Regions from separate parts of the Kitasatospora sp. NPDC085464 genome, predicted to be linked through region 3. Evidence: predicted binding sites of a transcription regulator. Region 3 holds the regulator's gene; each other region holds the start of a gene.
The links. Region 3 encodes HrcA, which represses chaperone genes, less so after heat shock. Its sites were predicted from a motif close to TTNGCACTCNGNNNNNCNGAGTGCNAA; they were not measured.
Positions count from the first base shown of each region.

Region 1: a site for HrcA is predicted at 3,198-3,224, ahead of ACIGG8_RS33715 (FmdB family zinc ribbon protein). Genes of this name have one in related genera too.
Region 2: a site for HrcA is predicted at 3,710-3,736, ahead of groES (co-chaperone GroES). Genes of this name have one in related genera too.

Region 1 covers NZ_JBITTM010000048.1:29,548-36,513, forward strand. Annotated here, with positions in the region: gene ACIGG8_RS33695 (sigma-70 family RNA polymerase sigma factor) at 386-1,357, shown strand; gene ACIGG8_RS33700 (hypothetical protein) at 1,575-1,862, shown strand; gene mscL (large conductance mechanosensitive channel protein MscL) at 1,888-2,307, opposite strand; gene ACIGG8_RS33710 (hypothetical protein) at 2,338-2,610, opposite strand; gene ACIGG8_RS33715 (FmdB family zinc ribbon protein) at 2,890-3,186, opposite strand; gene ACIGG8_RS33720 (MFS transporter) at 3,325-4,686, opposite strand; gene ACIGG8_RS33725 (potassium/proton antiporter) at 5,003-6,487, opposite strand; gene ACIGG8_RS33730 (penicillin acylase family protein) at 6,729-6,966, shown strand, end outside.
Region 2 covers NZ_JBITTM010000019.1:97,505-104,470, forward strand. Annotated here, with positions in the region: gene tsaD (tRNA (adenosine(37)-N6)-threonylcarbamoyltransferase complex transferase subunit TsaD) at 1-779, shown strand, start outside; gene ACIGG8_RS18780 (hypothetical protein) at 776-1,054, shown strand; gene ACIGG8_RS18785 (polysaccharide deacetylase family protein) at 1,136-2,044, shown strand; gene ACIGG8_RS18790 (SAM-dependent methyltransferase) at 2,041-3,222, opposite strand; gene ACIGG8_RS18795 (hypothetical protein) at 3,317-3,628, opposite strand; gene groES (co-chaperone GroES) at 3,878-4,183, shown strand; gene groL (chaperonin GroEL) at 4,319-5,950, shown strand; gene ACIGG8_RS18810 (LysR family transcriptional regulator) at 6,105-6,966, shown strand, end outside.
Region 3 covers NZ_JBITTM010000021.1:123,252-130,217, reverse strand. Annotated here, with positions in the region: gene ACIGG8_RS20400 (hypothetical protein) at 1-556, opposite strand, end outside; gene htpX (zinc metalloprotease HtpX) at 591-1,511, opposite strand; gene hrcA (heat-inducible transcriptional repressor HrcA) at 1,814-2,848, shown strand; gene dnaJ (molecular chaperone DnaJ) at 2,921-4,063, shown strand; gene ACIGG8_RS20380 (16S rRNA (uracil(1498)-N(3))-methyltransferase) at 4,142-4,891, shown strand; gene ACIGG8_RS20375 (S41 family peptidase) at 5,024-6,966, shown strand, end outside.

The DNA of each region.
Region 1 (6,966 bases), on a different contig from region 3:
TGGAGCGATAGCGATTCGGCATCATTTGTGCGGAGGTCCTGCGTGCGCCGGGGCGTGGGCGCGGGCGTGCGGGCGGAGGTGCGCGGGAACGCCGGCGGCCGTTCGCGGGTTCAACCAGTAGGCGACCGGCGCGTGAGGGTCGGGTGAAGAAATCGCTCCGTGAACGGTCGCCGGAATGCACGGGTCGTGCCCGAGTGGTCACCGAGCGTCCAAAGTCGGAGTGAAAACCGGCAGGATACTGCATCACCGGGAAGAATCGGAGTGACTTGGGAATGTTGTCCGGAATCTGTTCGTTGGATCGTTACGTGTGAGCCCCGCGGGGCCCGCACTTCTTGCCCTCGGGGCAGGCAGGCAGACCTCGGCAACACCAGCAAAGGGAGCAAGCATGGCCACCCGTGCCGTCGTTCGCGACAGGGCCGACCGGACTCGCGCGGCCCGCCCGACCAACCTTGAGGCCGACCGTGACCTGGTCGGCATGTACCTCGACGAGATCGCCAGGACGCCCCTGCTCGATGCCGCCGAGGAGGTCGAGCTCTCGCTGCGGATCGAGGCCGGGGTGTACGCCCAGCATTTGCTGGACGAGGACGAACTCCCCGACGGCATCGCGCGCGAGGAGCTGGAGACGATAGCCGCCGACGCGGAGCGCGCCAAGGACGTCTTCATCCGTTCCAACCTCCGGCTCGTGGTCGCGGTCGCCCGCAGGTACCCGCGCAGCGGCCTCCCCCTGCTCGACCTCATCCAGGAGGGCAACGCGGGCCTGGTGCGCGCCGTCGAGAAGTTCGACTACGCCAAGGGCTTCAAGTTCTCCACGTACGCGACGTGGTGGATCCGGCAGGCGATCACCCGGTCCATCGCCGACCAGTCCCGTACCATCCGGCTGCCCGTGCACCTGGTGGAGGAGCTGGGGCGGATCCGCCGGGTGCAGCGCGAGAAGTCCAAGGAACTGGGGCGCGAGGCCGAGCCGGCCGAGATCGCGGCCGAGTTGGACACCACCGAGGCCCGGATCAAGGACGTGCTGGACTGGGCGCGTGACCCGGTCAGCCTGAACATGTCGGTGGACGACGAGGGCGAGACCCAGTTCGGCGACCTCGTCGAGGACACCGGGGCGACGTCCCCCGAGGACGCCGTGATGGTGATGCTCCGCCGTGAGGAACTGGACGACCTGATCGGGCGGTTGGACGACCGCACGGCCTCGATCATCCGCTCCCGCTACGGGATGGAGGACGGCCGCGAGCGCACCCTCACCGAGGTGGGCAAGCAGCACGGCCTCACCCGTGAGCGGATCCGGCAGATCGAGAAGCACGCGCTGGCCGAGCTGAAGAAGATCGCGGACCACGCGGGCTTCGAAGCCGCCTGACCGGCCCGAGCCCGGCCCGAACCCGGCCGGTCGCCCGCGCCCGGTCGTCGGGCCCGCCTGACCAGTCCGTCCGCCGGCCTGCCGGACGGATCTGCCGCCGCCCGCCCGGGCCCCGGTACGGAGCGCTCCGCACCGGGGCCCGAGTCGTGCCACGGGGCTCTTAGGCTGGAGGGACAGGACGGGCGGCCAGGACGACGCGAACGACGGAGTGGACAGGGTGAGCGAGCACGGGCAGAAACAGCCGGCGGAGCAGGGCACGGGCGAGGACCAGAGCCGGAACCAGGGCGAGGTCCGGGACCAGAGCCGGAACCAGGACCCGACCCGGGACGGCGAGCCGCAGCAGAAGCCCGCGGCCAAGGCCCGGCTGGTCTTCCGGGACCCGCTGGACCAGCAGTCCCGGGACGATACCGACACCGGCTGGGGCGAGCGCTCCGGGGCGGGGGAGAGCGGTAGGCGGGGGCTGGACTGGTACCTGAGCCAGCGCCCGCCGCACCACGGGGGCTGAGGGGCGGACGGGGAAGGTCTGCGCGTCAGCGCAGGGGCGCGACCAGCGCGTCGCGGATCTCGGTCAGTAGCTGGACCTCCTTGGCTTCGGCCTCCGCCGCGACCTCCCCGGGGGTCTTGCGGCGGGCCGCCATCCGGTTCATGGGCACGATCAGGACGAAGTAGACGACGGCCGCGGTGATCAGGAACTGCAGGGCGGCGCTGAGCACCGATCCCCACAGGATCTGGACCCCGGAGGTGACCTCACCGGTCGGGCTCACCACACAGGGCCCCTTGAGGCAGGAACTGTAGGAACCCAGGTCCTTCGTTCCGAAGACGCCGATGATCGGGTTGATCACGCCCTTCACGAAGGCGTTGATGATGTTGGTGAAAGCCGCGCCGATGACCACGGCGACGGCGAGTTCGACGACATTTCCGCGCAGCAGGAATTCCTTGAAGCCCTTCATGCCGCCTCGAACGACGAAGCCGTCGCCGGGTTACGGGTGATCTTCCGCAGCCCCGGATTGACAACCCGTCCGGCCCAGCGCGCCCCCGCCGGACGGCGGCAGGCCGGCCCGCGCGGGCCCGAGTGCGAGCGCGGCGGCCACCGCGAGCAGCACCAGCGCGGGCACCCCGGCCCGTCGCCGGACCGCGCTGCGCAGACGGTGCCACCCGCCGCACCCGCGCCGGATCGGCGGGAAGCTGGGCACCTCCTGCCGGGGTGGAACGGCGGGGGCGGGCAGCGGGACGGAGAAGCCCACGGTCGTCATCGACGCACCTCCGGAGGGTCCGGCAGCCGACCCCCGGTGGGCCGGCTGACCACCCACACGATGCGCGCTCGGGCCGGGCCCGGAAAGCCGTTTCCCCAGCCTGTGGACAAACCCGCCCCTGTGGACGACTTCGTACACCCACACCGGTCGGCCGGGTCCTCGGGAGTTGACGAAAGCGGGCCGAAAATATGCGGAAAGGCCCGCCGCCCCCGCGTGGAAGCGGGGTCGACGGGCCTTTCCGAGGACTGCTGTGCGCCGGGATTCCCCCGGGCGCCCGGGTCAGCTCGCGGCCGGAGCCGGGCTGGAGGGGGCCGAGGAGCCCGTGCCCGACGCGGGGGCCGTGGAGGTCGTCGTCGACGAGGTCGAGGACGACCCGGAACCGACCGAGCTGCTGGAGGAGGAGCGGCTGTCGGTCCGGTAGAAGCCGGACCCCTTGAACACGACACCCACGGCCGAGAAGACCTTGCGAAGCCGTCCCTGGCAGTCGGGGCACGTGGTCAGTGCCTCGTCGGTGAACTTCTGCACCGCCTCCAGGCCGTTGCCGCACTCGGTGCACTGGTACTGGTACGTGGGCACTTGTCTTCCTCCTGGCACTCTCGCCTGATGAGTGCTAACGATGGTCAATGATGCGGCATTCCGCGGGATCAGTCCAGCGACTCCGGTGTGAGATCGGCCCCGCCCCGGCCCGGGATCGGCCGCGAACCACCGCCGCGCTCAGCCCTTGGCCGCGCCCACCAGCTGCGCAGCACCGGCGGACTCCACGGAGCCCGCCGCGGAGCCGGCGACGATCCGGTTCGAAGTCCGCGGCGCCACCAGCAGGTGTCGCAGCGAGAACAGCGCGAGCAGCCCCAGGCCGGCGCCGACCAGCGGCACCAGGAACCCGGTGGACGGCCCGTGCCCGTCGATCAGCCGGCCCGCCACCATCGAGCCGACCGCGAGCCCCAGCCCGATGGCGCCGGTCAGCCAGGTGAAGGCCTCCGTCTTGGCGCCGTCCGCGACCAGCGTCTCGACCAGGGTGTAGCCGCTGATCAGGGTCGGCGCGATGGCCAGGCCGCAGACCAGCCCGGCGACGGTGAGCGCGACCAGGTTCGGCATCGCCCACAGCGTGGAGCAGCCCAGCACCAGCAGCGCGTAGCTGATCAGCATCCGCTTGTGGACGGGCCGCCGCCAGGCGATCACGCCGTAGAGCACGCCGGCCAGCATCGAGCCGCCCGCGAAGATCCCGTACACGGTGCCGCCCGCGTCGTGCTGCCCGACCGAGTCGGCGAAGGCGTTCACCGAGACCTGCATGCCGCCGAACACCGCGCCGACCCCGAGGATGGAGCCGGCGAGCAGCCGGACGCCGGGGGAGGCGATCGCCGAGACGCGCTCGGCGCCGGGCTGCGGCACGATCCGGGCCGGGGCGGTGCGCCGCTGGGCGGCGAAGGCCAGGCCGCCGACGACGGTCAGCGCGGCCTCGGCGACCAGGGCGGTCGCCGGGCTCGCCATGGCGGCGATGCCGGAGGCCAGGATCGGGCCGATCACGAAGGTGAACTCGTCGGTCACCGACTCGAAGGCGAACGCGGTGCTGACCCGGGCCGCCGAGGCGTCGGACGGGCCGTCGGCGGTGAACCGGGCGACCCAGCGGGCCCGGACCATCGCACCGATCTGCGGGACGCTCGCACCGGCCGGGACGGCGGCCAGGAACAGGCTCCAGGCCGGCGCGTGGCCGAGCGCCAGCGCGATCAGCACGCCGACCGAGGCGCCGTGCACCAGGACGGTCGGGACGAGCACCGAGGCCTGGCCGTACCGGTCGGCCAGCCGCCCGGTCTGCGGCCCGACCAGGGCCTGGGCGACGGCGGCGACGGCGGTGACCGTACCGGCGGTGCCGTACGAGCCGTGGGTCTTGGAGACGAGCAGCAGGATGCCCATGCTGAGCATCGCGTACGGCAGTCGCGCGACGAGGGCCGGGGCCAGGAAGGTCCAGGCTCCGGGGGTGCGCAGCAGCTCGCCGTACCCGACGCGGGCGGGGGCCTGGGCTGCGCTGGTGTCCGCGGTGCTGTCCGCGGAGGTATCGACCGTTCGGCGGGCCGTCACGGTCGGTCCTTCCTGCTGCCTGGTAGCGCGGCAGGGCATGGTGTGGCCCCGACGGCGCCGAGAGTCGTCCTCTCGCGCGTCGACCGGGGTAGATACCGGGTCGGCCCGGTGTGGTTGCCGGGGGCCGGACCGCGGCCGCCGAGCGGTCGCGCCAACTCTGCGTCAGGCAGATGCTGGGGGTGGTCTAGCGGTGGTTATACGGCGTGGTCGAACCAGCATACAGTTACGCGCGTAGATCCCGCCAGCCCGCCCCGCCCCAAGCACCCCGGAGGGCCCGGAGCGCCCAAGCACCCCAGGCGCCCCGAGCGCCCCGGGCTCACCGCCCGTTGAGCCACCCCGCGAGCTTGCCGCCCCGGTCGACGGCCCGCAGCCGCCGCTCCGCGGCCTCGCTGACGTCGTCCGTGGTGACCACCAGCAGCTCGTCCCCGCCGCGCAGCACCGTCGTCTTGTCCGGCACGAAGGAGTTGCCCTCGCGCACGACCAGGGTGACCGCGGCGCCCTTGGGCAGCCGCAGCTCGCCGATCTCCACACCGGACATCCGGGAGGTGGGGGAGAGCGCGACCGACAGCAGGTGCCCGTGCAGCTTCTCCAGCGGGGCGGACTCGATGCCGAGGTCCTGGCCCATCGCGCCCTCGCCGATCCGCAGGCGCTTGGCCACCCACGGCAGGGTCGGCCCCTGGAGCAGGGTGAAGACGACGACGAGGATGAAGACGATGTTGAACACGTCCTCGGCCTGGTGCGCGCCGGACACCACCGGGATGGTGGCCAGCACGATGGGCACCGCCCCGCGCAGCCCGGCCCAGCTGAGCAGCGCCTGCTCGCGGGCCGGCACCTTGAAGGGGGTCAGCGAGACCACCACCGACAGCGGCCGGGCCAGGAAGACCAGCACGCCGCCTATGACGAGCGCGGGCACCACCGCGGACCCCATGGTCGCGGGCGTGCAGAGCAGGCCGAGCAGGACGAACATGCCGATCTGCCCGATCCACGCCAGCCCGTCGGCGAAGCCGCGGACGGCCGGGCCGTGCGGCAGCTTGGAGTTCCCGAGGATCACCGCGCAGATGTAGACGGCGAGGAAGCCGGAGCCGTGCAGCAGCGCGCCGCCCGCGTAGGCGAGCACGGTGAGCGCCATCACGGCGATCGGGTAGAGGCCCGAGGAGGGCAGCGCGACGTGCTTGATGCCGAAGGCGCCGATCTTGCCGACGGCGAGGCCGATCGCCGCGCCGATCGCGAGTTCGGCGAGGATCGTGCCGATCAGGACGTACCAGGGGTCCAGCTCGCCGGTGGTGGCGAAGGCGACGACCAGGATGACCACGGGCGCGTCGTTGAAGCCGGACTCGGCCTCCAGCAGACCGGTGAGCCGGTGCGGCAGCGGGACCATCCGCAGGACCGAGAAGACGGCCGCCGCGTCGGTCGAGGAGACTATGGCGCCGAGCAGCAGCGAGGTCCGCCAGTCCAGGCCGACCAGCCAGTGCGCGCCGGCCGCGGTGGCGAACACGCTGATCCCGACGCCGACGGTGGCCAGCACGGTGGCCGCCGGCATCACCGGCTTGATCTCCCGCCAGCTGGTCTTGAGACCGCCCTCGGCCAGGATCACCACGAGTGCCGCGTAGCCGATCACCTGGGTGAGCTCGGCGTTGTTGAAGGTGAAGCCGACCCCGTTCTGGCCCAGCGCCACGCCGATCCCCAGATAGATCAGCAGGCTGGGCAGCCCTGATCGGGTGGAGATCCGTACGGCGACCACCGCGAAGAGCAGGATCACGGAGGCTTCGAGGAGGAGCTGGTTCAGGTGGGAGACGTTCACGCAGTGGCACCTCGGGCAGGCAGGGGCGGACGGGGTGTCAGGGTGGTGCTGAGGGGTCGACCCGTTAAGAAGGCGTCAATGCTCCCCTTGCGGATCGTTACGCAGTCTAACATTTTGCCATATCTTTAGCTTGGTCCCCCGTTCACAGTGCTCGGCAGACTCGGCCTAATGTGGTTCCCTGCCACGGCCGCTGGCCCTGGACACGCCCGCCCGCCCCGAAGTCAGGACCGCAAGGACCCAGATGCCCCGCTCGAAGAAGTTCCGGCGCGCCCGTCTGTTCGTGATCGTGCTGGTCGTGCTGCTGGTGGCCGGCGTCGGCTACGGCGGCTACCGCGGGGTCTCCGCGGTCCGCGCGTCCTTCCCGGAGGTGGACGGCAGCGTCAAGGTCGCGGGCCTGACCGCGCCGGTCGACGTGAAGCGGGACGCCAACGGCATCCCGCAGCTGTACGCCGACACTCCCGAGGACCTGTTCCGCGCCC
Region 2 (6,966 bases), on a different contig from region 3:
ACGGGGTCAACCACCTCGCCTCGCACATCTGCGTCGACCAGCTGGAGCACGGCCGGCTGCCCTCGCCGACGATGGCCCTGCTGGTCTCCGGCGGGCACTCCTCGCTGCTGCTCAGCGAGGACATCACGAGCGATGTCCGCCCGCTCGGCGCGACCATCGACGACGCGGCCGGCGAGGCGTTCGACAAGGTCGCCCGGGTGCTCGGCCTGGGCTTCCCCGGCGGCCCGGTGGTCGACCGGAGGGCGCGCGAGGGCGACCCGAAGGCGATCGCCTTCCCGCGCGGCCTGAGCGGCCGGAACGACCCCGCGTACGACTTCTCCTTCTCCGGTCTGAAGACCGCCGTCGCCCGCTGGGTGGAGGCCAAGCGCCGGGCCGGCGAGGAGGTGCCGGTCGCCGACGTGGCGGCGTCCTTCCAGGAGGCGGTCACCGACGTGCTCACCCGCAAGGCCGTCAAGGCGTGCAAGGACAACGGCGTCGACCACCTGATGATCGGCGGCGGCGTGGCGGCCAACTCGCGACTGCGCGAGATGGCCCAGCAGCGCTGCGACCGGGCCGGCATCCGACTGCGGGTGCCGCGGCCGGGCCTGTGCACCGACAACGGCGCGATGGTGGCGGCGCTCGGCTCCGAGATGGTGTGGCGCGACCGTGCGCCGTCCGCGTTCGAGCTGTCCGCCGACTCCTCGCTGCCGGTGACCGAGGTCCACGTGCCGGCCGCGGGCTTCGGGCACGGGGACGTCCACGGCCAGGCCTACGACGCCCTGGGCGGCGGCGCCGGATGACCGTCGCCGCGATGTGGGAGGCCCGGGCGGCGGACGGCCGCGGGGCCGAGCTCGCCGCCTGGGTGCGGGAGTCGGTGCTGCCCGCGGTGCGCGGCACGGCCGGTCTTGAGCGCCTCGAAATGTTCTCCGCCCCGGGCGAGCGGGTGCTCCTGATCACCTGGTGGAGCGGCGCGCCGGTGCCGGTCGCCGACCCGCCGGCCGAGCTGCTGGGCCGGCCGGTGCACCGCTGGTCCTTCACCAGCGAGCACGTCGAACAGGTCGAACAGGTCGAATAGGTCGTCACCGGGAACCGCGACCCCGGCCGCTACCGTGAATCAGCTGATAGAAAGCTGAACGGGAACCGGGAGCGCGGTGCGGTGAGCAGGGACGGGCGGAGCAGGACCAGGACGTACGCGGCGGGGGCGCTGGCCCTGCTGGCCTTCGCCACCGCGTGCGGCGACAACGGAGGCGGCGGCACGGCCGCGCCGGCCGGCACGTCGGCGGCGTCGGGCACGCCCCAGCCGGCCGCGGCAGCCCCGAGCAGCGCGGCCGCCACCCCGGGGGCCGCTCCGGCGGGCGCGAACGCGGCGGCCTGGGCGAAGTGGAACCTCACCCCGCTCCCGCCCGCCCCGGCGCCGCCCGCCGACAAGCCCATCAAGCTCGAACGGACCGGCCCGGTACCGGTGTTCAGCGACGTGAAGACGACCGACAAGGTGGTCTTCATCACCATCGACGACGGAGCCGAGAAGGACCCGAAGTTCGTCGAGATGCTGACCGACCTCAAGGTGCCGATCTCGATGTTCCTGACCAAGGACATCGTCAAGAACGACTACGGCTACTTCAAGCCGCTCCAGGCGCTCGGCAACCACATCCAGAACCACACCGTGGACCACCCGGTGATGAGCAAGCTGTCGCCGGACAAGCAGAAGTCCGAGGTCTGCGACGACCAGGCCGCGCTCACCCAGCAGTACGGCACCGCGCCGCTGCTGTTCCGCCCGCCGTTCGGCGACGGTGCCAACACCCCGACGCTCAACACCGCGGTGCAGCAGTGCGGCCCGCGCGCGGTCGTGCTGTGGCGCGAGTCGATGCAGATCCACGACATGCAGTACCAGGCGGGGGACAAGAAGCTGAAGCCCGGCGACATCATCCTGGCGCACTTCCGCGGCCCCAAGGAGCTCAAGGGCGCCACGATGACCCAGATGTTCGGCGACCTGCTGACCCGGATCCAGGAGCAGGGCTTCTCGGTGGCCCGGCTGGAGGACTACATCCAGGCCCCCGCCTCCTAGGCCCCGGAGGCCCGGACCGGCTGCCCCAGCATCATCAGCGGGCCGTGGTCGGTGCGGCTGAGGATCACCGTGACGGTGTTCGGCCCGGAGGGCTTGAGCTGGCGGCGCAGCTCCTCCGGGGTGATCGCCATCCCGCGCTTCTTGATCACCACCGTGCCGACCCCGCGCTCGCGCAGCAGCGCCTTCAGCTTCTTGATGTGGAAGGGCATCACGTCGGTGAGTTCGAAGGCGTGCGCGTACGGGGTGGCGACCAGCTCGTCCGAGGTCAGGTAGGCGATCTTCGGGTCGATCAGCCGGCCGCCGACCTGCTCGGCCACCTCGGCCACCAGGTGCGCCCGGATCACCGCGCCGTCCGGCTCGTACAGGTAGCGCCCGACCGGGCCGGCCGGCGGGTCGGGCAGGTCGCCGCCGGTGAGGCTGTCGCCGTGCGGCAGCAGGGTCGCGCGGTGCGGGCCGGCGGCCCTGGTGCCGAACCAGAGCACCGCCTCCTTGACGTCGCCGTGGTCGGAGACCCACTCGGCCTCGGCGTCCGCCGGGACGGCCTCGTGCGGGATGCCCGGTGCGACCTTCAGCGCCCCGATCGGGGTGCGCCGGCCGGCCTCGATCGCCCAGGAGAGCGGCGGGGCGTACGCCTCGGGGTCGAACACCCGGCCGCGCGAGGTCCGTCGGGCCGGGTCGGTGAACACCGCGTCGTAGCCGGTGACGTCCACCTCGGCGACGTCCGCGCAGCGCACCTCGACCAGCTCGGCCAGGCCCAGCGCGGCGGCGTTCGCGGCGGTGGCGGCGCAGGCCGCCGGGTCCTTGTCGACGGCCAGCACCTCGATGCCCGCCCGGGCCAGTGCCAGCACGTCCCCGCCGATGCCGCAGCACAGGTCCGCCAGCCGCCGTACGCCCAGCTCGGCGAACCGTCGCGCCCGCCACTCGGCCACGCTGCGCCGGGTGGACTGCTCGACCCCGTTGGGCGTGAAGTACATCAGGTCGGCGTCCGCCCCGAACTTCGCGCGCGCCCGCTGCCGCAGCCGCGCCTGCCCGAAGGCCGCCGACACCAGCTCCGCCGGGTGCTCCCGCCGCAGCCGGGTGGCCAGCGCGAGCTCCTCCTCGGGGGTGAACTCGCGCAGCTCGGCGAGCAGGGCCTGGCCCTCGGGGGTCAGCAGGGGCTGGAGGTTCTCGGTGTCCACGGGGTCATTCTCGCCGGTCGGCGCGGCGCCGTGCCCGGGGCGGGCGCGAGCGGGCGGAGCCCGGCTCGGGCCCTGCGGGCGGCGGGCGGCGTGCTCATCCGAGGGCGGCCAGGCAGAGCACGACGGGCAGGGCGGAGGGGGCGACCGCGGCGGAGATCGGCAGCAGCCGGTAGTCGGCCCGTTCGCCGAGCACGGCGACGGCGACCGGCACGCCCCAGCCGATGACCAGGGCGCAGAGCGCGCCGTAGGCGACGCAGCCGCCACTGTCGGAGCCGAAGGCTTCGGCCACCGCGGCGCCCAGCCAGAAGGCGCCGAGCGGGAGGGCGGCCAGTACGGGCAGGAGCGCCACCGCGAGCACGGCGTCCTGCGCGTCGGACGGGCCGAGGCGTGCCGGGGTGTCGGTCATGGCACGAGTGTGCCGAGGGCGCCGACGGTCGCACATGAGTACGGGTACTCATCCGTCAGCCGGGGCTGTCCGGGCGCGCCGTTGGCACTCTGGTTGACTGAGTGCTAACACGGGCCTATGGTCGTCCTTGGCACTCCCCACCGGGGGAGTGCTAACGCGAAGACGTGTGTCTGACCCCCGCGACGGCAGACCCGCAGGCTCGCCCCTACCCGTTAGAAAACCCCGTAATCTCCGAAGGGGAGCTCGGACGTGACCACCAGCAGCAAGGTTGCCATCAAGCCGCTTGAGGACCGCATCGTGGTCCAGCCGCTCGACGCCGAGACGACCACGGCCTCCGGCCTGGTCATCCCGGACACCGCCAAGGAGAAGCCCCAGGAGGGCGTCGTCCTGGCCGTCGGCCCGGGCCGCTTCGAGGACGGCCAGCGTCTGCCGCTCGACGTCGCCGTCGGTGACATCGTCCTGTACTCGAAGTACGGCGGCACCGAGGTGAAGTACCAGGGCGAGGAGTACCTCGTCCTCTCGGCTCGTGACGTTCTCGCCATCATCGAGAAGTAAACGCAGCATCGAGAAGTAAGTCGTTCCGACCCGCCCCGGATCCGTGTCCCAAGTGACAGGGGCCCGGGGCGTGGTTGTTGGTTCACGTAGTTCGGCGGCCGGTGGGCCGGCCGCAGCCCCGAGGGAATAGGGAACATGGCGAAGATCCTGCAGTTCGACGAGGACGCCCGCCGCTCGCTGGAGCGCGGTGTCAACAAGCTGGCCGACACCGTCAAGGTGACCATCGGCCCCAAGGGCCGCAACGTCGTCATCGACAAGAAGTTCGGCGCCCCGACCATCACCAACGACGGTGTCACCATCGCCCGTGAGGTCGAGCTGGACGACCCGTACGAGAACCTTGGCGCGCAGCTCGTCAAGGAGGTCGCCACCAAGACCAACGACGTCGCGGGTGACGGCACCACCACCGCCACCGTGCTGGCCCAGGCCCTGGTCAACGAGGGTCTGCGCAACGTCGCCGCCGGTGCCGGCCCGGCCGCCCTGAAGAAGGGCATCGACAAGGCCGTCGCCGCCGTCTCCGAGCACCTGCTGTCCGTCGCCCGCGAGATCGAGGGCAAGGACGACGTCGCCGCCGTCGCGTCCCTCTCCGCCCAGGACACCCAGGTCGGCGAGCTGATCGCCGAGGCGATCGACAAGGTCGGCAAGGACGGTGTCATCACCGTCGAGGAGTCGAACACCTTCGGCGTGGAGCTGGACTTCACCGAGGGCATGCAGTTCGACAAGGGCTACCTGTCGCCGTACTTCGTCACCGACGCGGAGCGGCAGGAGGCGGTCCTGGAGGACCCGTACATCCTGATCAACCAGGGCAAGATCTCCTCCATCCAGGAGCTGCTGCCGCTGCTGGAGAAGATCCTGCAGGGCGGTGCCTCCAAGCCGCTGCTGATCATCGCCGAGGACGTCGACGGCGAGGCGCTGTCGACCCTGGTCGTGAACAAGATCCGCGGCACCTTCAACGCCGTCGCCGTCAAGGCCCCGGGCTTCGGTGACCGCCGCAAGGCGATCCTGGGCGACCTGGCCACCCTGACCGGCGGCACGGTCATCTCCGAGGAGGTCGGCCTCAAGCTCGACCAGGTCGGCCTGGACGTGCTGGGCACCGCCCGCCGCGTGACCATCACCAAGGACGAGACCACCGTCGTCGACGGCGCCGGTGACGCCGAGGCCGTGGCCGGCCGCGTCGCCCAGATCAAGGGCGAGATCGCCGCCACCGACTCCGACTGGGACCGCGAGAAGCTGCAGGAGCGCCTGGCCAAGCTGGCCGGCGGCGTCTGCGTCATCAAGGTCGGCGCCGCCACCGAGGTGGAGCTGAAGGAGCGCAAGCACCGTCTGGAGGACGCCATCTCGGCGACCCGCGCCGCGGTCGAGGAGGGCATCGTCGCCGGCGGTGGCGCCTCCCTGGTCCACGCCGCCAAGGTGCTGGACGAGGGCCTGGGCCTGTCGGGTGACGAGGCCACCGGTGTCGCCGTGGTCCGCAAGGCGCTGCACGAGCCGCTGCGCTGGATCGCCCAGAACGCCGGCCTGGAGGGCTACGTCATCACCTCCAAGGTCTCCGAGCTGGAGATCGGCCAGGGCTACAACGCCGCCACCGGCGAGTACGGCGACCTGGTGAAGGCCGGCGTCATCGACCCGGTCAAGGTCACCCGCTCCGCCCTGGAGAACGCCGCCTCGATCGCCTCCCTGCTGCTCACCACCGAGACCCTCGTGGTGGAGAAGAAGGAGGAGGAGGCCGACAACGGTCACGGCCACTCCCACGGTCACGGCCACTCGCACTGAGGCCCGAACCACTGACCGGAGGCCCGGTCCGCACCCCGCGAGGGGACGCGGGCCGGGCCTCCGGCTGTCGCCCGCCCGGTCGTCCGCCGGGTCGTGGCCGCTTCAATCATCAGTAGAATTTTGCAGAACGCAAAGATTGCCTTATAACTAAGGCATGATCGAGGCCCGCCACCTGCGCGTCCTGCGTGCCGTCGCCCGCACCGGCTCCTTCTCCGCCGCCGCTCGTGAGCTGGGGTGCACCCAGCCCGCCATCAGCCAGCAGATGAAGGCCCTGGAGAAGTCCGTGGACACCCCGCTGGTGGTCCGCTCGGGCCGCGGGATGCAGCTCAGCGAGGCCGGGCGGGTCCTGCTCAAGCATGCCACCGGGATCCTGGCGGGGCTCTCCGCCGCCGAGGAGGAGGTGGCCGCGATCGCCGGGCTGCGGGCCGGCCGGGTGCGGCTGGTGTCCTTCCCGACCGCGAGTTCCACCCTGGTGCCGCCCGCGGTCGCCCGGCTGCGGGACGGCCATCCGGGGGTGCGCGTGTCGCTGGTCGAGGCGGAGCCGCCGGAGTCGCTGGCGATGCTGCGCGGCGGCGAGTGCGAGATCGCGCTGGCCTTCCGCTACCCGCAGTCCGACGGCGCCGTCGTGCTGCCGCCGTCGGCGCACGGCACGCCGCGCGAGGCGCGGGCCGAGGCCAACCTGGAGGCCCAGCAGCTGACCGCCGGGACCGACTGGTCCGATCTGGTGGTCACCCCGCTGCTGGACGACCCGCTGGTCGGCCTGCTGCCGGCCGCCCACCCGCTGGCCGGGCGGGGCGGGCCGGTCGAGCTGGCCGAGCTGGCGGGGGAGCAGTGGATCGCCGGCTGTCCGCAGTGCCGGGGGCACCTGGTGGAGCTGTGCGCCGGGGCGGGCTTCGAGCCCCGGATCGACTTCGCGACCGACGACTACCCGGCGGTGGTCGGCCTGGTGGCGGCCGGGCTGGGCGTCGCGGTGCTGCCGCGGCTGGCGCTGCAGTCGGTGCGCCCTGACGGCGTGT
Region 3 (6,966 bases):
ACCAGCGGCTGAGGTCCTTCTCCAGCCGCAGGTCGTTCCCCAGCATCGCGTTGACCTGCAGCTCCAGCGGGCTGTTGCGCTTCTCCCCGCCGCCGGGCATCGGCGCGAACGGGTAGAAGGTGCCGCGCTTGTAGAGGTAGACCAGGGCCAGGGACTGCCCCTGCGGGTTGCGGAAGCCCACCAGCGAGCAGAGCAGCTGCGGCCCGAAGCCGTTCGCCTCCAGCTCGCTGTTGACCGCGTGCAGGTCGTTCACCAGCTCCGGCAGCTCCTGCGGGGAGTGCCGGGCCAGCAGCCAGGAGTAGCCGTAGTCGTCCTTGGAGGCCTCCACCGGCACGCCGCCGCGCTCGGTGTCCGCGTCCAGCAGCGCCCGTACCTGCTGCTCGACCTGCACGAAGGCCGCGCCCTCGACCGCCGCGAAGCAGACCGAGCCGAGCCCGGTGGGGGTGAACCCGGCGCCGGCCTCCAGGGTCAGCGCCGCGGACGGCACGCCGAACAGCTGGTCCAGGTCGGGCTTGACGGGCTTGGTGCGGCCGAACAGGGCGTCCAGGATTCCCACGGCGGTCCTCTCGTGTCGAACGGCGGGCGCGGGCTCAGCGGCCCAGCTGCTCGGTGATCTTCGCCAGCTGCGCCAGCCGCTTCTCCAGCGACGGGTGGGTGGAGAACAGCTGCGAGGCGGCCTCCCGCGCGCTCAGCGCGGGGGCGAAGTAGAAGGCGTTGTACGGCTGCGCCTGGCGCAGGTCCTTGCTGGGGATGGCCGCGATCTGCCCCGTCACCTTGGTCAGGGCCGAGGCGAGCGCGCTGGGCCGGCCGGTGAGCTGCGCGGCGGCGCGGTCGGCCGCCAGCTCGCGGTAGCGGGACAGCAGCCGGGTGAGCAGGAAGCTGATCGCGTAGACGAGCATCGAGACCAGCGGGATGATCAGGGCCACGATGGCCGCGTTCTGGTCGTTGTTGTTGCGCCCGCCGCCCATGAACCCGCCGTACACGGCGATCCGGGTCATCGCGCCGGCGAGCACGCCGAGGAAGCCGGCGATCGTCATCACCGCGACGTCCCGGTGGGCGACGTGCGACAGCTCGTGCGCGAGGACGCCCTCCAGCTCCTCCGGCTCCAGCCGGCGCAGCAGGCCGGTGGTCACGCAGACCACCGCGTTCTGCGGGTTGCGGCCGGTGGCGAAGGCGTTGGGCATGTCGTTGTCGGCGACCGCCACGCGCGGTTTGGGCATGTCGGCCAGGGCGCAGAGCCGGTCGATCGTGCCGTGCAGTTGGGGGAACTCCTCCGGGGTCACCTGGTGGGCGCCCATGGCCCGTTCGGTGATCTTGTCGCTGAACCAGAACTGGGCCACGAACAGCCCGCCGGAGATCAGGACGATCAGCGGCCAGGCGCCGCGCAGCAGCGCGATCAGCAGGCCGGTGAAACCGACGTACAGCAGCCCGATCACGAACATCGTCGCGACCATGCGGCCGGTCAGGCCGCGGTCGGGCGCGAAACGGGTGTGCTGGCCCGAGCTCGACATCGCTTGCTCCTCCATTCGCCGTCGCTTCCGATGCTCCCACCCGGACGGCCCCGGGGCACCACCCGCGCGCCGGTGACCCGTGAACGGGCGGGGCCCCGCGGGCCGTACCCGGAACTGCGGGCAGGATCACGCCGGTCAAGCCGTTCCTGCCGTAGGACCCGGGCCTTACACTGGCAGGTACGGTTTTGGCACTCGTGTGTTCAGAGTGCCAAGGCCGGGGCCTCCCGGAGCGGCCCGCTGCAGCACACAGGGACACACAGGGACACAGACGGACAACGTGCGAAGACGGAGGTGCGTGCCCCATGGCCGGTGAGGTCCGCCAGCTGGACGAACGCAAGCTCGCCGTGCTCCGCGCGATCGTGCAGGACTACGTGGGCACCGAGGAGCCGGTCGGCTCCAAGGCCCTGGTGGAGCGGCACAACCTCGGGGTCTCGCCGGCGACCGTCCGCAACGACATGGCGGCGCTGGAGGAGGAGGGCTACATCCACCAGCCGCACACCAGCGCCGGCCGCATCCCGACCGACAAGGGGTACCGCCTCTTCGTCGACAAGCTCGCCGAGATCAAGCCGATGAGCGCCCCCGAGCGCCGGGCGATCCGGCACTTCCTGGACGGCGCGGTCGACCTGGACGACGTGGTCGCGCGCACCGTGCGGCTGCTCGCCCAGCTGACCCGGCAGGTCGCGGTGGTGCAGTACCCGTCGCTGACGCGCTCGACCGTCCGGCACATCGAGCTGGTGGCGCTGGCCCCGGCCAAGGTGATGCTGGTGCTGATCACCAACACCGGCCGGGTCGAGCAGCGGATGGTCGACTGCCCGGGCACGGTCGGCGAGACCGTCCTGGCGGACCTGCGGACGGCGCTCAACACCGGAGCCGCCGGCCGCCGCCTCCCGGAGGTCCCGGGCGTGCTGGAGGAGCTCCCGGCGATGTTCGAGCCGGCCGACCGGCCGACCGTCAGCACGGTCCTGGCGACCCTGTTCGAGACGCTCGCGGAACAGAACGAGGAGCGGATCATGCTGGCCGGCACGGCCAACCTGACCCGCTTCGGCCACGACTTCCCCCTCACCATCCAGCCGGTGCTGGAGGCCCTGGAGGAGCAGGTCATCCTGCTCCGCCTCCTGGGTGAGACCAACGATGCCGCGATGACGGTCCGGATCGGGCGGGAGAACGCCTACGAAGGGCTGAATTCCACCTCGGTCGTGTCCGTCGGTTACGGTTCGGGCGACGAGAGCGTGGCCAAACTGGGTGTGATCGGTCCGACCCGGATGGACTACCCAGGCACAATGGGGGCGGTGCGGGCGGTAGCGCGGTACGTGGGTCAGATCCTGGCCGAGTCGTAGCAAACGTCGCCGTTGGACGACCAACGGCGTCCAGTCGCAGCACTACTACAGGCGGAACAAGCGGAGCATTTGGTGGCCACGGACTACTACGCGGTACTCGGCGTCCGACGGGATGCGGGGCAGGACGAGATCAAGAAGGCGTTCCGGCGCCTGGCACGCGAACTGCACCCGGACGTCAACCCGGACCCGAAGACGCAGGAGCGGTTCAAGGAGATCAACGCCGCCTACGAGGTGCTCTCCGACCCGCAGAAGCGCCAGGTCTACGACCTCGGCGGCGACCCGCTGTCCCCGGGCGGCGGTGGCGGCGCGGGCGGCTTCGGCGCCGGCGCGGCGGGCTTCGGCTTCTCCGACATCATGGACGCCTTCTTCGGCGCCGCGGCCGGCCAGCGCGGCCCGCGCTCGCGCACCCGCCGCGGCCAGGACGCCATGATCCGGCTGGAGATCACCCTGGAGGAGGCCGCCTTCGGCACCACCAAGGAACTCCAGGTCGACACCGCCGTCACCTGCACCACCTGCAGCGGCGAGGGCGCGGCCCCCGGCACCACCGCGCAGACCTGTGACATGTGTCGCGGCAAGGGCGAGGTCTCCCAGGTCACCCGGTCCTTCCTGGGCCAGGTCATGACCTCCCGCCCCTGTCCGCAGTGCCAGGGCTTCGGCACCGTCGTGCCGACCCCGTGCCCGGAGTGCGCCGGCGACGGCCGGGTCCGCGCCCGCCGCACGCTGACCGTCAAGATCCCGGCCGGTGTCGACAACGGCACCCGGATCCAGCTGGCCGGCGAGGGCGAGGTCGGCCCCGGCGGCGGCCCGGCCGGCGACCTCTACGTCGAGATCGCCGAGACCACCCACGCCATCTTCCAGCGGCGCGGGGACGACCTGCACTGCACCGTCACCATCCCGATGACGGCGGCCTCGCTCGGCACCCAGGTGCCGCTGCAGACCCTGGACGGCCTGGAGGAGGTCGACATCCGGCCCGGCACCCAGTCCGGCCAGTCGATCCCGCTGCACGGCCGCGGCATCACCCACCTGCGCGGGGGCGGCCGGGGCGACCTGATAGTGCACGTCGAGGTGAAGACGCCCACCAAGCTCGACGCCGAGCAGGAGGAACTGCTGCGCCGCCTCGCGGTGCTGCGCGGCGAGGAGCGGCCGTCCGGCCAGTTCGCGCCGGGCCAGCAGGGCCTGTTCTCCCGCCTGAAGGACGCCTTCAACGGCCGGTAGCCGTCCGCGGAGGGGTGCCGGGGACCACCCGGCACCCCTTTCGCGTGCCCGATCCACCCCCTCCCGGAGGTTCCCCGCATGACCGCGCCCGTCTTCGTCGTCGAGACCGAGCGGATCGCCACCGCCGCGCCCGGCACCCTGGTGCGCCTGGACGGCCCCGAGGGCCGGCACGCGGCCGCCGTGAAGCGGCTGACGGCCGGCGAGGCGGTGACCCTCGCCGACGGGCTGGGACTCGGCGTGGACGGGACGGTCGCCGAGGTGCTCGGCAAGGACGCGATCGACGTGGCCGTCACCGCGGTGCGCCGCGAGCCGGAGCCCGCGCCGCGGATCGTCGTCGTCCAGGCGCTGCCCAAGGGTGACCGCGGCGAGCTGGCCGTCGAGACCATGACCGAGGTCGGCGTGGACGCGGTGATCCCGTGGGCGGCCTCGCGCTGCATCACCCAGTGGAAGGGCGAGCGCGGCGCCAAGGCGCTCGCCAAGTGGCGGGCCACCGCCCGCGAGGCGGGCAAGCAGTCCCGCCGGCTGCGCTTCCCCGAGGTGCACGACCCGATGACCACCAGGCAGCTGGCTCCCGTCCTGGCGCGGGCCGCGTTCGCCGCCGTGCTGCACGAGGAGGGCGCCGAGCCGCTGGCGCACGCCGCGCTGCCCGGCAGCGGCGACCTCGTGCTCGTCGTCGGCCCGGAGGGCGGGGTCTCCCCGGAGGAGCTGGCCGCGTTCGCCGAGGCGGGCGCCCGGCCGTACCGGCTGGGGCCCTCGGTGCTGCGCACCTCCACCGCCGGGGTGGCCGCCGGCGCGCTGCTGCTCGGGCGCACCGGCCGCTGGGCCTGAGGCCCGTCCGGCCCCGTGCCCGGTCGGGGCCCGTACTACGACTCCGCGGCGGCGTCCAGCGGGCTCGCCCGACCGGCCCGACTCTGCCGAAAAGCCCGGCGGCTCGTACGCGCACGTGCCTACGCTGGCCGCGTGACGGACTCCCTGAGCACCCCCGCGGGCGCCTACCTGCGCCACCCCCACCTGCACGGCGACCTGGTCACCTTCGTCGCCGAGAACGACCTGTGGCTCGCCCCGCTGGAGGGCGGCCGGGCCTGGCGGCTGACGGCCGACCACCTGCCGGTCCACGACCCCCGGTTCTCCCCGGACGGGCGGCACATCGCCTTCACCTCCGCCCGGGACGGCGCGCCCGAGGTGCACGTGGTGCCGGTGGACGGCGGCCCGTCGCGCCGGCTCACCCACTGGGGCAGCGGCCAGACCCGGGTGCAGGGCTGGACGGCCGACGGCCGCCCGATCGCCACCACCACCGCCGGCCAGGCCACCCTGCGCCGTACCTGGGCGCACGCCGTGCCGCTGGACGGCGGCGAGCCCGCCCGGCTGCCGTACGGGCCGATCGGCGGGATCGCCTTCGAACCGGGCGGCGACCGGGTGCTGCTGGCGAGCGCGGCGATCCGCGAACCGGCCTGGTGGAAGCGCTACCGGGGCGGGCGGGCCGGCAAGCTGTGGATCGGCCGGGACGAGTTCGTCCGCGTCCACGAGGAGGTGGACGGCCAGCTGTCCTCGCCGCTGTGGGTCGCTGGGCCCCTCCTGCCCGATGGCGGGCAAGGAGGGAGGATCGCGTTCCTCTCCGACCACGAGGGCGTCGGCGAGCTGTGGTCCAGCCTCCCGGACGGCTCCGACCTGCGCCGCCACACCGCCGACCCGGACGGCTTCTACGCCCGCAACGCCGCCACCGACGGCACCCGGGTGGTGTTCCACCGGGCCGGCGACGTCTGGCTGCTGGACGACCTGGAGGGCGCCGAGCCGCGCCGCCTGGAGGTCCGGCTGGCCGGCCCGCGCACCGGCCTGCGCCCCCGGCCGGTGCCCGCTGCGCACTGGCTGGAGTCCGTCGCCCCCGACCGCACCGGCCGGGCCAGCGCCGTCGTGGTGCGCGGCAGCGTGCACTGGCTGACCCACCGGGAGGGCCCGGCCCGGGTGCTGGACGAGACGCCGGGGGTGCGCGGGCGGCTGGTCCGGGTGGTGCCCGGCGAGGACGGCGCGCAGGGCGTGCTGTGGGTGTCCGACGCCGAGGGCGAGGACGCCCTGGAGTTCGCGCCCGCCGTGCACGGCGCCGAGCGCCGCCGGCTGGCCGCCGGACAGCTCGGCCGGGTCAACTCGCTGGCCGTCTCCCCGGACGGCAAGCAGGCCGCGCTCGGCGTGCACGACGGCCGGGTGCTGCTGGTGGCGCTCGCCGACGGCACCGTGCACGAGCTGGACCGCAGCACCGACGGCGAGGTCGGCGGGCTGGTCTTCAGCCCGGACTCCGCCTGGCTGGCCTGGTCGCGGCCGGTGCCGGGGCTGGGGCCGTTCTCGCTGCGCCAGATCGTGCTGGCCAACCTGGCCACCCGCACCGTCAGCGAGGCCACCCAGCAGCGCTTCATCGACACCTCGCCGGCCTTCACCGCGGACGGCCGGTACCTGGCGTTCCTGTCGGTGCGCAACTTCGACCCGGTCTACGACTCGCACGTCTTCGACCTGTCGTTCCCCAACGGCTGCCGCCCGTACCTGATCACCCTGGCCGCCGACACGCCGTCCCCGTTCGGGCCGCAGCGGGCCGGGCGCCCGCTCGGCGGGGAGGAGGACGAGCCCCGGGCCAAGAAGGCGGACGGCGAGGAGGGCGGCACCGACTCGGCGCCGGTGACCCGGGTGGACCTGGACGGCATCGCCGACCGGATCGTCCCCTTCCCGGTCGAGGGCGGCCTGTTCGGCACCCTGCGGGCCGCCAAGGACGGCGTGCTGTGGACGAGGGTCCCGCTGCTCGGCGAACTCGGCGACGAGGCAGCCTCGTTGGAGGACGAACGGCCGCGGCCGGTGCTGGAGCGCTTCGACCTGAAGAAGCGCCGGGTCGAGCAACTGGTGCACGACGTCGACGGCTT